DNA from 2 places in the Pantoea sp. X-Soil-ISGK-421 genome. Region 2 is predicted to be linked to the other one. Evidence: predicted binding sites of a transcription regulator. Region 2 holds the regulator's gene; the other holds the start of a gene.
The links. The regulator PurR, encoded in region 2, represses purine synthesis genes. The targets are predictions, from matches to a motif close to CANGCAAACGTTTGCNTG.
Positions count from the first base shown of each region.

Region 1 (3,141 bases), 1.4 Mb from region 2:
TGGGCCACTAGCCAGCGTATGCCCGCCCTGATGCCGATGGTGATGCATGCCGAAAAATTAAAAAGCACCTACATTGTCCAGTTATGGGATACCAATAATAAACTGCGCGCCAGCTCGTGGCCTGATTTACACGCGCCGCTGCAAATGAAAAAAGGCTGGCACGATCTCAAGGTCGGTGACTGCGGAGATGACTGCGAATGGCGCGTATACACGCGTCCCGGCGAGCTGGGCAGTGAGATCGGGAATATTCAGGTCCTGCACAACATCGGCTACATGAAAAGCCTGATGCTAAAACGGGCGCTGTCGGCCATCATTCCGTTGATGCTCATGATGCCGCTCTCACTGCTGGTCATATGGCTGGTGGTGCGTGCCATTACGCGCGATTTACGCGTGGCTTCACGTCATATCGCTGCGCAGGAAACGCTGCATCCGCATACGGTTTCTCCCGATGGCTTGCCGGATGAAGTGCTGCCGCTGGTGGCGGCTTACAACGCTTTGCTGGATAAACTGCGCGCGGCCTGGTCATCACAGCGTCAGTTCCTTGAGGATGCGGCGCACGAACTGCGCACACCGGTCACCGCAGTAACCTTGCAGCTGGAGAACCTGCGGCAACATATTCAACCCGGTGAAGCCAGCCGCCAGTTCGATCAGCTGGAAGCGGGCGTTACGCGTACGCGCCATCTGGTGACGCAGCTACTGAATATCTCACGTCAGGAAGATCAATCGGTGGTCGCCACGGTGGAAAGCATCGAGCTGGACGATCTGCTGAAAGAGAGCATTGAGCAGCTGATGGTGGTGGCGGATAAGCGCGGTATTGATATCGGTTTCAACGGCACGACGCACTATCGTCTGCACGCCAGCCGCTCCGATCTGCGCAGCCTGTTCGATAACCTGATCGGCAATGCGATGCTGCATACACCGGAAGGCAGTCTGGTGGATGTGCTGCTGCATCGCGTCGGCAATCATACCGTGGTGGATATCGTGGATAACGGGCCCGGCATGGCAGAATCCTTTATCGAGCGCGCCTTCGACCGCTTTACTCGTTCGCCGGATGTTCAGGCGCAAGGCAGCGGTTTAGGGTTGTCGATAGTGCGCAGCGTGGCGCAGAAACATCAGATGCAGGTTGCGCTGTCGAACCGCCATGATCCACAAGGTCAGATTGCTGGCCTGCAGGTGCGCGTGACCTTGCCATAACTCACACCGTGCCGTTGCGGCGCAATTTATTGCGCCTTATTGCAGCGAAACGGTGCTCATCAAAAGGGCGCGCGATAAATCGCGCCGCTACATCCTTTTCCCACATCTAACACGTTTCCAGCTGTACGCGACACGTAAACGGTTGCGGGGTTCCGTTCGCCACACGGCATTTATGTGATAACGATCACATTTCCAGTGAATCAAACTGCAACACTTTTTGACAAACGTGACCAAAATCTATTTTCTATGCCTCTGTTACAGGCACATTACGCAAACTTGAAAATCTGGCGCTGCAGACCGGATACGACAACACACTGCCCATCCCTGGGATCGATTTCACCCGATCGCGGCGTCAGCCCGGCGATCACAAGCATGTGGTAAAATAATGAAATATAAATCGTTGATAGCAGGCGCTTTATTGGCCAGTGGCTTAACTGGTACAGCACAAGCGGCAGAAAGCGATCCGCAATACGTTTCTGATTGGTGGCATCAGAGCGTTAACGTGGTGGGCAGTTACCACACCCGTTTTGGACCTCAGTTCAATAACGACGTGTACCTCGAATATGAAGCCTTTGCCAAAAAGGATTGGTTCGATTTCTACGGCTACCTCGATCTCACCAACTTCTTCGGCGTGGGCAACAGCAACGCTAACGGCGTGTTCGACCACGGTTCGCCGATGTTCATGGAAATTGAGCCACGTTTCTCTATCGATAAGCTGACCGGCACCGATCTCTCTTTTGGTCCGTTTAAAGAGTGGTATTTCGCCAACAACTACATCTATGACATGGGTCGCAACAGCGATAACCGTCAGAACACCTGGTACATGGGTCTTGGCACCGACATCGATACGCACAGCGATATCGGCCTGTCGCTGAACGTTTACGCTAAATACCAGTGGGAAAACTACGGTGCGGCGAACGAGAACAGCTGGGATGGTTATCGCTTCAAGGTGAAATACTTTGTACCGATTACCGACCTGTGGGGCGGCAAGCTGAGCTACATCGGCTTCACCAACTTCGACTGGGGTTCGGATCTGCGTGACAAGTCAGATCGTTCACGCACCAGCAACTCGATTGCGTCCAGCCACATACTGTCGCTGAACTATGATCACTGGCATGTTTCCACCGTGGCGCGTTACTTCCACAACGGCGGCCAATGGGCTGACGGCCAGGAGCTGAACTTCGGCAAAGGTCCATTTGAAGTGAAATCAACCGGCTGGGGTTACTACCTGGTGGTGGGTTACAACTTCTAATCGAGTAAAACGGTCGCTATTAGAGGATGCGGTTGGTTAAACGGTCGCCATGAGAGTGTGCGATTGGTTAAACGGTCGCCATTAGAGGGTGCGGTTGGTTAAACGGTCGCCATTAATGGCGACCCTACAATGTAGGGTGCGCATTTATGCGCACCGTTTTAAGGTCGGTGAAGAAAGCCAATGCATTTACGCGCACCTTGTCGCAAATCGTACCCTCTTAACTCTGCGGTTTATACGCATTCACCATCCACGGCACGCCGAACTTATCGGTTTGCATGCCAAAGCCATTGGCCCAGAACGTGGGTGCCCAGCTTTTTGTCACTTCACCGCCCGCCGACAACGCATCAAACCAACGCTTCCCTTGCGCTTCATCCGGCGTCGATAAACTCACAGCAAAACCGCCATACGCCGCCTGTGGCGCGCCGTCACTTAGCATAATTTCGCCCTGCCCGATGCGCAGATGGGCATGCATGATCTGCTCCGGCGAAAAGTGCACACCCGAGAGGCAACCTTCATCTTCCACCGGCGTCTCATCCGGCATGTCGCCATAGGTCATCTTAAACAGTAGCTCGCCGTCGGTGGCAGCAAGATAGAAAGCAATCGCCTCTTCACAGCGGCCGCTGTAGAACACATACGGGGTAACTTGCATGGTCTGTACTCCAAAAAGGGAACGCCAGTTGCAAGTGTAGTGTGCA
Region 1 covers NZ_AP035979.1:449,872-453,012, reverse strand. Annotated here, with positions in the region: gene AC6I8K_RS01995 (sensor histidine kinase) at 1-1,194, shown strand, start outside; gene AC6I8K_RS01990 (nucleoside-specific channel-forming protein Tsx) at 1,580-2,446, shown strand; gene yjdN (VOC family metalloprotein YjdN) at 2,664-3,095, opposite strand.
Region 1: AC6I8K_RS01990 (nucleoside-specific channel-forming protein Tsx) is a predicted target of PurR. The motif match lies at 1,326-1,343, and genes of this name have one in related genera.

Region 2 (3,141 bases):
GCACGGCGAGATAAGGCATAAATGCTTTAGACGACAACATGTTGATTCTCTTTTGGGCAGGTTGAACGCCGGGGAGTGTAAAAGGATGCAACGCGCTTTGTGAAACGCTAATATTTGCATGGTGCTGTTAAATTTTTTGAAGGCAAAAATATGTGGTCAGAATATGCGCTTGAAGTGGTGGATGCCGTGGCGCGCACCGGCAGTTTTAGCGCGGCCGCGCAGGAGCTGCATCGCGTGCCTTCTGCCGTCAGCTATACCGTGCGTCAGCTGGAAACCTGGTTGGCGGTACCGTTGTTTGAGCGCCAGCATCGCGAAGTGGTCATGACACCAGCCGGCGAGCACTTCGTTCGTGAAGGGCGATCTGTTATCAAAAAAATGCTGGCAACGCGTAGGCAGTGTCAACAACTGGCGAATGGTTGGCGCGGTGAATTGAGTATCGCGGTTGACTGCATTGTAAAACCGCAGCGCACGCGGCAATTAGTGAAGGACTTCTATCGTCATTTTCCCGATATGGAGTTGATTATCAGCTACGAAGTGTTTAACGGAGTGTGGGATGCATTAGCCGATGGCCGGGTAGATGTCGCGATTGGCGCCACGCAGGCAATTCCCGTCGGTGGACGTTTTGCGTTTCAGGATATGGGCGCGCTGAATTGGCGTTGTGTGGTCAGCCCGGATCATCCGCTGGTTAACAGCACGGAACTGGATGATGAAACGTTGCGAGCGTGGCCATCTCTGGTGCTGGAAGATACGTCGCGTGCATTGCCGCGCCGTATGACCTGGACGCTAGATAATCAGCGGCGGCTGGTGGTGCCAGAATGGGAAACCGGGATGGCGTGTTTGCTGGCAGGATTGTGTGTTGGAATGGTGCCGGGCCATTTGGCGCGTCCACTGCTGGACAGTCATAAATTGGTCGAACTGTCGCTGCCGCAAGCCTTTCCTGATAGTCCGTGCTGCGTCAGCTGGGCAGAACAACGCACGTCGCCGGCGCTTGAGTGGTTACTGGCTTATCTGGGGGATGCTGAAACGCTGAACCACGAATGGCTCAGCGAAGTGTCAGCTTAGCGGCGATAATCGCGGAATGGGCCGTACGCCACTGAACGACGTTCAATCAGCGTAGGCTGAACCTCGATGGTTTGTGGATCTTCACGTTTGCTGGTGATGCGATCCAACAGCATTTCCAGCGCTTTTTCACCCAGTTCGGCTTTAGGCTGGTGTACGGTGGTCAGCGCGGGCGTGAAATAGCGCGCGTTGCGCACGTTATCGTAACCAATCACCGAGATATCTTGCGGTACACGCAAACCCATCTCATCGGCGGCACAAATTGCGCCCATCGCCATAATATCGCCGCCGCAGAACACGGCGGTTGGGCGCTGTTTCTGGTTAAGAATCTGCTGCATGGCCTGATAACCGGATTCAGGTTCAAAGTCGCCCTGAACCACCCATTCTGGACGCACTGTAATGCCTGCTTCGTTCATCGCCTGCAGAAATCCTGCGTGACGTCCGCCGCCGGTGTTGCGCTCCATCTGGCCAGGGATGGCACCAATATCGCGATGGCCACGTTCAATCAGATAACGCCCGGCGAGATAGCCGCCTTGAAACGCGTTGTCCTGCACCGTATCGGTAAAATCACCGCGCGAAGCACCCCAATCCATGACGACCATCGGGATATTGCGGTTCTCTTCCAGCATTTGCAGTAAATCGTCCGGATACTCAGAACACATCACCAGCAAACCATCGACGCGCTTTTGCGCCATCATCGACAGATAGGCGCGCTGTTTTTGCAGATCGTTGTGCGCATTGCCGAGAATCAACGTATAGCCGCGTTCGAAACAACGATTCTCCACCGCTTCGATAATTTCAGCAAAATAGGGCGCTTCACTGGACGTTGCCAGCAGACCTAAGGTTTTGGTGTGATTCACTTTGAGACTACGCGCCACGGCACTTGGCGAGTAGTGTAATTGTTTGATCGCTTCCCATACGGCGTTACGCGTTTCTTCCGCAACGAAACGCGTTTTGTTGATGACATGCGAAACCGTGGTGGTTGAGACACCTGCGCGTTTTGCGACATCTTTAATTGTTGCCATGAAAATGGTACTCCTGGTCTTATCGCAACTTACTGATAAGTATATTGTTAAACGTTTGCGTCTGCTAACGCTTTTACAGCTCAAAAGGCGGGCAAAACGGGGTGTTATAGCAGACGAAATCACTTCATTATGCTGAAAATACAGCACGCGCAAAATCTGTTGCGCAACGAAAGGCGGCGATTCTAACAAGCCCGCGCGGATAACACGAGATTTTTGCCGATTGCTGTGCGAAAATCGCGTTAACCCTATTAATTGTGTGACTAAGGAGTTGTGATGAATACTGACCTGAAGCTGGCGCTAATGACCACTGTTGGCGCACTGTTGATGATTATCGCCTTCAGTTTTACCGCGATCATGCATTAACAAAAAAGCCGGAGCTGTGTGCAGCATCCGGCTTTTTTCTGTTTGTTGCGCAACAATTAGCGAATGGTTTTTGGCGTCATCATACGACGCGCGCCCACATAGTGTTTCTGCCAGTAATCCTCTCCCAAAGCGCTAATCTGAATATCTTTGCCGGTACGCGGCGACTGAATGAATTTGCCGTTGCCGAGATAAACACCAACATGATCAGCGGTGCCGCGATTGTTAATGCGGAAGAACACCAGATCCCCTTTCTCCAGCATTTCACGTTTGATCGGGGAAGCATCACGCAAGTGATACATCTCATTGGCGGTGCGCGGAAATTTGAATTTCACCAGATCTTTATAGGCGTACCAGACCAATCCACTGCAGTCGAAACCGGTATGTGGCGAGGTGCCGCCCCATTGATAAGGTTTACCGAGTTGGCCCATTAATTTGGTCATCGCCGTTTCACGCGCTTTTTGATAACGCTGGCGGTGCGACTTACTCATTTTGATGCCGGTAAGCGCAACCGCTTCGTCATCAACCACCACTTCGGGAGATTTCTTCACCAGGCGTTGATGACCGTATTTCTTAGCGGTAAGTTTCAGCGGGGATTTTTTGCTGGTGGTTTTGTGCAGCGCGGTTTCAGTTTTGGTCTGTTTTTTTAGTTTGAATTTTTGGACAGCAGTCAGGCGCGATTTTTTTGTGGTGGTTT
Region 2 covers NZ_AP035979.1:1,803,483-1,806,623, forward strand. Annotated here, with positions in the region: gene punC (purine nucleoside transporter PunC) at 1-40, opposite strand, end outside; gene punR (DNA-binding transcriptional activator PunR) at 151-1,062, shown strand; gene purR (HTH-type transcriptional repressor PurR) at 1,059-2,084, opposite strand; gene cydH (cytochrome bd-I oxidase subunit CydH) at 2,358-2,447, shown strand; gene AC6I8K_RS08440 (C40 family peptidase) at 2,504-3,141, opposite strand, start outside.